DNA from 2 places in the Notoacmeibacter ruber genome. Region 1 is predicted to be linked to the other one. Evidence: predicted binding sites of a transcription regulator. Region 1 holds the regulator's gene; the other holds the start of a gene.
The links. Region 1 encodes LexA, which represses DNA repair genes until DNA is damaged. Its sites were predicted from a motif close to TGTTCNNNNTGTGTTCNG; they were not measured.

Region 1 (4,214 bases):
GCAGCCTCTTCGTTGCTTCCGCACTTCTCTTCGCTAGCGGAGCGTTTCTCTATTTCGCCATGCGCGCTCCCCTTGAGCACTGGCAGCTCATCGCGATAGGCACGCCCGCTTTGGCTATCGCTTTTGTCCGGCGGGGGCGAATGAGTGGCGCGATTTTTCTGCTGCTGTTCGCCATGCTTGCGGGCGCCGCGACCGCTGCAATGCATGTGGCCTTCCGCAATCACCAGACCCTCGGCTCACCCGTCGCGACAGTGCTCACGGGGCGTATTCTCAACAGTGAACGGCTGGGAGATGGGCGCCGACGGCTGGTTCTCTCGGTCGTGGAAACAACCCGACCGGAGTTGCGCTATGCGCCTGACAAGGTGCGCGTGACCATACGCGGAGGCAGTTCCGAGGCCCAAGCGGGCGAGGTGGTGAGGTTACGCGCACGATTGCTGCCGCCATCCGGGCCAGTCCGACCTGGCGGATATGATTTTTCCTTCAATGCATGGTTCGACGGGCTGGGTGCCATCGGTTTCGCCCTGGGAAAAATGGAGCGGGTGAAGATAGCGCCTTCGCCCGACATGGCGGAACAGGTGAAGGCAAGGGTCAATCGGCTGCGCGAGACGATCGACCGACGGATCGCGATGGTTCTCAACGGGCCGAGCGCAGCCATCGCATCCGCTCTTATTGCCGGTTACGGCGCAGCGATCGGGGACGACGAACGCGAAGCGTTGCGGGTTAGCGGCCTGGCGCATGTTCTGTCCATCTCCGGCCTCCATATGGCCCTCGCTGCGGGCACGGTCATCGGCGCCATCAGGCTTGCCCTTGCCCTGTTTCCAACAATGGCGGCGCGGTATTCCATCCGTAAATGGGCGGCCGCTGGAGGTCTTTTGGCGGCTGGTGGCTATCTTGTGCTCAGCGGCGCGGCGATCGCTACACAGCGCAGTTTTATCATGCTGGCGATCATGCTCGCGGCGCTGTTGTGCGACCGTACCGCTATCACCATGCGCAACCTGGCATTGGCCATGGTTCTGGTGGTTCTGATTGCGCCTCACGAGGTCATAGGGCCGAGTTTTCAGATGTCTTTCGCGGCGACCGCCGCGCTCATCGCGGCGTATCGCTCGCACAGCCTCTGGCAGAGGCGGCGACACCTCGCCCGCGAGAGCCGTGCCGGTGCAGGCCTGCTGAATTTACCGGTTCGTTTCGGAGCGGGTATTCTCGCCACGACGCTTATTGCCGGCGCCGCCACGACCATCTTCGCGCTGTGGCACTTCCAGCGGGTCGCGCCGCTCGCACCGCTCGGCAATCTACTCGCGGCGCCGGTTATCTCTATCCTTGTCATGCCGATGGCCGTTCTTTCGCTTCTGCTCATGCCGTTCGGACTCGAAGCACCGTTTCTCAAACTGATGGGTGAGGGCATCGAGGCGATGCTATGGATCGCCAGATTTGTTTCGGAAATCTCGCCCCCCGATCGTGCCGGGCTCGTCGCCGGCCAAGGCGTTATGCTTCTGACAATCGCTCTGGCCCTGTTTGCCGTCCTGCAGACCGCCCTGCGCTGGACAGCACTTCCGTTCGCGATCATCGGCCTCGGCCTGCTGGGGACCGGCGAGAGGCCCGCCGGTTTCATTCTGGATAATGGGCGCGCCGTCGCGCTGGCGGGTGCCGAGGGTACGATGATCTCCAATCGGGCGAGACTATCGAACTTTGTCGGCGATCAGTGGATGGCTGCGCTCGGCGCTGAACGTCTCATCGGTCCCCAAAAAGTTGTCGAACCGAGTGGCGCCCCTATGATCGCACGATCTGACGAGCGTTTCTTCTGCAGCGAACGCCTTTGTCTTTACGACCCACCCGACAGCCTCCCCATCATATGGCTGAAATATGCGGAGGATCGCGCGTCATGGTGCGGGCGCGCCGCCATTATCGTCATTGGGGACACGACGCAGCCCAAGGCCGGACGATGCTCCACGCGTTCACCGACCCTTACGATCGATCGCATGGATTTGGCCAAACACGGCTCCGCCGCTCTGTGGAGAAAAGAGGGCGGCGGCTGGAGCGTCAGCTATTCGTTCAAAGACATGTCGATGCCCTGGCACGATGCCAGGCGATGGAGCCGCCCCGCCCGCGGCCTGCCAGACTGGACTCCGCGCAAACGCGATACGTCTGGAGACAAGGACAAACCCTGAAAATCGCTGCGGGCCGAGCCGCGCCTTAATACCGGCGCAGGAGGCCGACAAGGCGACCCTGCACCTTGACCCGATCGGGGGGGAAGATTCGCGTCTCATAGGCGGGATTGGCTGCCTCGAGTGCGATGGAGGCTCCCTTGCGGCGAAAGCGCTTCAGCGTCGCTTCCTCGTCATCGACGAGAGCGACCACAATATCGCCCGGATCAGCAACGGTGCCATCCTTGATAATGACCGTGTCACCGTCGAGGATACCCGCCTCGACCATCGAATCTCCGCGCACTTCCAATGCGTAATGAACGCCGCCGGCGATCATGGATGGCGGAACCGCGATACTGTCGGTCTGCTGCTGAATAGCGGAAATCGGAACACCCGCGGCGATGCGGCCCATGACCGGAACACTGATGCCAGATTCATTGGCGGCCTCAGACGGGCCGCGACCAGGACCCGAAGAAGAGGGCGCTTCTTTCTTCTTGCCGAGACTGCCTTCGATGACAGAGGGACGAAAACCCGTATTGCCGCCCGGCGCAGCCGTATTCGGCAGACGGATGATTTCCAGCGCACGCGCCCTGTTCGGCAGACGGCGGATGAAACCACGCTCCTCCAGTGCCGTAATCAGTCGGTGAATGCCGCTTTTCGATGCGAGATCGAGCGCATCCTTCATCTCGTCGAAGGACGGTGGAATGCCTGTCTCCTTCAACCGTTGGTCGATATAGAGAAGAAGTTCACGCTGTTTCTTAGTCAACATCGCTGCGCCTCGCAGAATCAAAGCGATACATAGAATGAACAGACACTATCTGTTCTTCTCATGTTCTGCAAGTAGGTCCCGCAGGGTAAGGTCAGCGCCAGAGGTCGACAAGTACCTTTTCGCCAGGTTCAGCAGCTGGCGCGTGCGGCGGGCGAACAATGAGCGCGTTGCCGATGGTCATGACGCGGAGGAGGGAGGAATCCTGCGAACCGGCCGGTTCGACCGTCCAGCAGTCGCCATCATAGGAGGCCGAGGCGCGCATGTAATGCTGGCGACCGGAATTGGCCTCGAGATGTGCGGTCAATTGGGCCGCCACTGTCTTCGGTTTGTAAGTGGAGCCCAGAAGCCGGCACAGAAGAGGGCGCAGGAAGAGGTGCGCGCAGACCATGGAGGAGACAGGATTGCCCGGCAGGCCCAGGACGTGAATGCCGTCAAGCCGCCCCACCATGAGGGGCTTTCCGGGCCGCATCGCGATCTTCCAGAAATCAAGGACCATACCAGCGTCGACCATGGCCTTCTGCACCAGATCGTGGTCACCGACCGAAGCTCCTCCCAGCGTCACGATGACGTCGCAGTCCTGCGATTGAGCCTTGTCGATCGCGGCTTGCAGGGCCGCAGGCTTATCAGGCGTAATCCCCAGATCGAGTGCAACGCCGCCCATCTCGCTCACGATTGCGGAGATGCCATACGTGTTGGAAGCGATGATCTGACCGGGAGCGAGGCTTTCGCCGGGCGCTTTCAGTTCGTCGCCCGTGGCGAGAATGGCGACGCGCGGCTTGCGGTGGACGTCGACGGTGGGATGCGAGGCTGCGGCAGCGAGGGAGAGGGCAGCGAAATCAAGTTTCGTTCCGCTTTCCAGCATCAGATCGCCCTCGGAAAAGTCGACGCCGGCAGGCCTTACATGCCGTCCCACCGGTTCCTTTTGGGTCGGTCTGACGGTTTTGTCGTCAATACGTTCGGCATTTTCCTGCATCAGAACCGTATCGGCGCCGTCCGGCATGGTCGCGCCGGTAAAAATCCGCACAGTCTGGCCCGGTTCGACAGAACCAGGGAAGGGGTGTCCGGCGGCCGATTCGCCGATCAGTTCCAAGGGCACGCCATCCGGATCGAGATCAGCAGCCCGCACGGCATAGCCATCCATGGCGGAGCCTTCAAAGGGAGGCTGGGTCCGTTTCGCATGAAGCGGCGATGCAAGAATGCGTCCCACCGCAGCGTCAAGAGCGACCGTCTCGGCAGACAAGGGGGATGCCTGCTTCAGAAGGCGTGAAAGAGCCTCGTCAACCGGGAGCAACGCCATGGATCGT
Region 2 (4,214 bases), 1.4 Mb from region 1:
GATCTGTCCAAGGGCGCAGCCGCCAAGCTCGGCTTTATCCGCGCCGGCCATACGTCGGTTTGCTACAGCAAGGCCTGAGTTGGACACTCTCGAAGATACATGACGAAACGGCGGCCTTGAGCCGCCGTTTTCTTTTAGGAGGCGAGCCGCATGGAATGATGTGCGACGCCCTTCTTCTCGCTGGAAAGTGTTCTTCGGACGCGTGCCAGCGTCAGATTGTGATCGGCAGCCTTGCCGAAGTAATAGCCCTGCCCACCGCGACAGCCCATCGCCTTCAGTTTCGCGGCCTGCTGCTGCGTTTCGATACCTTCCGCCACGACATCGAGGTGAAGGCCATCGCATAGCGACAGGATTGCCTTGACGATATGTTCGCTGGGTCGGTCGTCGAGGAGCGCGGACACGAAGCTGCGATCGATCTTCAGCTTGTCGAAGGGAAACTCCCGCAACCGCCCGAGCGAGGATTGCCCCGTCCCGAAATCGTCGAGCGAAATCCGAATACCGACGTCGCGCAGCTGCGAGACGATCTCTTTGGCTGAAGCCGGGTCGGACATCATCCCGGTCTCGGTGATCTCGATCTCCAAACGGCGTGGATCGAAATGGGTGTCGGCAATCGTCGACAGCACCAGCATGGTGGTATGTGAATCGATCAGCTGCGTTGGTGAGAGATTGAAGGACAGAAACATCTCGCGCGGCCATTCCCGGGCCGCCAGACATGCTTTTTTCAGGAGCAACTGTGTCAGGGGGCCGATGATGCCGCGTTCCTCGGCAAGAGGAATGAAGACGCTTGGGGGTACCGAGCCAAGGTCCCGATCGGTCCAGCGGGCAAGGCACTCGAAGCCGATCAGCTTGCCGGAGCGCAACTCGACGATCGGCTGAAAATGGGGCTCGACCTGGCCCTCGGATACCGCGCTGCGCAGGGCCTGTTCCAGGCGGGTCAGACGGCGGATCGTCTCGTCCATCTCCTTGTTGTGAACGATAACCGAGCCACAGCCTTGCCGCTTGGCGGTGTAGAGCGCGCTCTCAGCCTTGGCGAAAAAGGCTTCCGGACTATCGTCCTGATTGTCGTAGACCGCCGCCCCGACGGAGCAGGATACCCGGATATTCCGTCTTCCTATATCGTAGGGGGCAGAAACCAGCTCCAGAAGAAGCTCCGCCTCCTCCCTGACGCTCTCCTCCGTGGAGATGGACGGGTGCAGAACAGCGAATTCATCGCCCCCGACACGGCAGACCAGAGCATTGTCATCCACCGCGCTATGCAGGCGCAAGGCAATCTGCGCCAGAACCGTATCGCCCGCCTCGCGACCGAAAAGGTCTGCGATCGGCTTGAAACCATCAATATTGAAGATCAGGACTGCAAAAGGCGAAAGCCTGCGTGGACCAGCCTCGATATAAAGGGACAGTTTCTTGAAGAAGCGCTGTCGGTTACCCAGACCGGTGAGGCTGTCGGTCGAGACGAGTTCTGCCGTTGTCGGGTTATCGAAGCGAGTGTGGGCGGGCATTTCGCAACTTTTCCTGATCGTGATTATCATCCTATCGCCCCTAGCTTGCCAAAGCGTTGACAAATCCCGCCAATTCCTGCCTCGAGGCGCCTCTTTCTCGAACGGCGGCAAAGCGTTATGTCCGTCATAGAGAGAAAAGCGGTTGCGGGAGTAAGTCATGGCACTGCGGGTCGCGATCCAGATGGATCATGTTTCCGGTCTTCACATTGCGGGCGATACAACTTTCGCGCTCGGCCTCGCCGCCCAGGAGCGGGGATACGAACTTTACCACTACGTTCCCGACGCGATGAGCCTGGACGAGGGACGGCTGATGGCCCGGGCCCAGCCGATGATCCTTCGCGATGAGGAGGGAAACCACTTCGATCTCGGCGAAGAAGAACGGATCGATCTGTCGACGATGGACGTCATCCTGCTTCGGCAGGATCCTCCCTTCGACATGAACTACATCACCACGACGCATTTGCTGGAGAGCATTCACCCGCAGACGCTCGTCGTGAACGACCCGGCATGGGTGCGCAATTCGCCCGAAAAGATCTTCGTCACCGAATTTCCCGATCTCATGCCCGAGACGCTGATTACGCGCGACAGACAGGCTGTGCTCGATTTCCGCAGGCGGCACGGCGACATCATCCTGAAACCGCTCTACGGAAACGGCGGAGCCGGCATTTTCCACCTGCGGCAGGACGATCGCAATCTCACATCGCTGATCGAGCTTTTCGAACAGATGAGCCGGGAGCCCTACATCGTTCAGCGCTACCTGCCGGCGGTTCGCCAGGGCGACAAGCGTATCATCCTGATAGAGGGCGAACCCGTCGGTGCCATCAACCGCATCCCCTCGGAGACGGATTCACGTTCGAACATGCATGTCGGTGGGCGTGCCGAAGCCGTCGGCATGACCGACCGCGACCAGGAGATCTGCGAACGCATCGGGCCCGCCCTGCGCGAGCGGGGTTTCACCCTCGTCGGGATCGACGTGATCGGTGACCGGCTGACCGAGATCAATGTGACGAGCCCGACCGGCATTCGTGAGGTCAAGCGTTTCGGCGGTCAGGACATTGGCGGCCTTTTCTGGGATGCGGTGGAGAAGCGGCTGGCTGGGTGAGGTGCCTCTGCTAACCGTCGAGCTCCACGGGCTCGCTTCGTTCCGACGGTGCAACTTCTTACAACCCGAAGACGGAACGGCCGCTAAAAAGTTCTTGAAACGTTCTTGATTTGTATGAGCGTGCGTGCTTTCCTCCGCGTCAATAGGGCGTAGAGGATTGGGCTATGGTCGCCACCGTTCATACCGTCTCGTTTCAAGGCATCGAGGCCGTCCCCGTTAGCGTTCAGGTCATGGTCGCGCCGGGAAAGATGAACACGCAGATCGTCGGACTGCCGGATAAGGCGGTGGCGGAAAGTCGTGAACGTGTCCAGGCCGCTCTCCACGCGTCCGGCCTGTCCATGCCGGTCAAGCGTGTGACGGTTAATCTGGCCCCGGCCGACCTTCCCAAGGAGGGGAGCCATTACGATCTCCCGATCGCGCTTGGACTGATGGCGGCAATGGGCGCCATCCCTGCCGATGCGCTCGATGGCTTTACAGTATTGGGCGAATTGTCCCTGGATGGCTCGATCGCGCCGGTCGCGGGGGCTCTGCCGGCAGCCATCGGCGCCAATGCACAGGGTCGGGGACTGATCTGTCCGGCGGCAAGCGGGGCGGAAGCGGCCTGGGCGGGAGAGGGCGTCGAGATTCTCGCCCCGCGCAGTCTGATCGCCATCGCCAATCATTTTCGGGGTACCCAGGTTCTCTCTCGTCCGACGCCGACACGCCGTCAGATGGCGGGCTCTTTACCTGATCTTGCGGATGTCCGCGGTCAGGAAACCGCCAAGCGCGCATTGGAAATCGCGGCGGCGGGCGGGCACAACCTGCTCATGGTCGGGCCGCCCGGCTCCGGCAAGTCCATGCTCGCGGCACGCCTTCCTTCCATTCTTCCATCGCTTTCTCCCCGGGAATTGCTGGAGGTATCCATGGTAGCCTCCATCGCCGGAGAACTGGCCGGCGGTCAGCTCAGCGAGCGGCGGCCTTTCCGTGCGCCGCATCATTCCGCCTCCATGGCCGCGATGGTGGGAGGTGGCACACGCGCGCGTCCGGGAGAAGTTTCGCTGGCGCATAATGGCGTGCTTTTTCTCGACGAGTTGCCGGAATTTCATCCGACCGTTCTCGATAGTCTGCGCCAGCCTCTGGAGAATGGCGAATGCGTGATCGCACGCGCCAATCACAGGGTCACCTATCCTGCGCGGATTCAGCTTGTCACGGCGATGAACCCGTGCCGCTGCGGCATGGCGGGTGAGCCGGGCCATCGCTGCGCCCGCGGTCCCCGATGCGTGAGCGATTATCAGGCGCGACTATCCGGCCCGTTTCTGGACAGGATCGACATGCGGATTGAGGTTCCGGCTGTTACCGCGGCCGATCTCATCGCGCCGGGCAGGGCGGAGCCATCCGCAGCCATCGCCGCACGCGTGGCCGAAGCGCGGGCCATTCAGGATGCACGCTTCTCCGCCATGGGACTGCGCTCTGCGACAACCAATGCCGTGTGCCCGTCATCCCTCATGGAAGAAGCTGCGCACTGCGATGGCGGCGCCATGTCGCTATTGCGGGAGGCAGCGGAAAAAATGGCTCTGTCCGCTCGCGGCTACCACCGCGTCCTGAAGATCGCCCGGACGCTGGCCGACCTCGAC

Region 2: a site for LexA is predicted at 2,691-2,708, ahead of D8780_RS00220 (YifB family Mg chelatase-like AAA ATPase). Genes of this name have one in related genera too.

What each region holds. Positions count from the first base shown of each region.
Region 1 is NZ_RCWN01000001.1:1,442,452-1,446,665, reverse strand. Features, by position in the region: gene D8780_RS06840 (ComEC/Rec2 family competence protein) at 1-2,165, shown strand, start outside; gene lexA (transcriptional repressor LexA) at 2,191-2,910, opposite strand; gene D8780_RS06830 (molybdopterin molybdotransferase MoeA) at 3,002-4,207, opposite strand.
Region 2 is NZ_RCWN01000001.1:40,626-44,839, forward strand. Features, by position in the region: gene D8780_RS00205 (septal ring lytic transglycosylase RlpA family protein) at 1-78, shown strand, start outside; gene D8780_RS00210 (putative bifunctional diguanylate cyclase/phosphodiesterase) at 135-1,499, opposite strand; gene gshB (glutathione synthase) at 1,657-2,601, shown strand; gene D8780_RS00220 (YifB family Mg chelatase-like AAA ATPase) at 2,766-4,214, shown strand, end outside.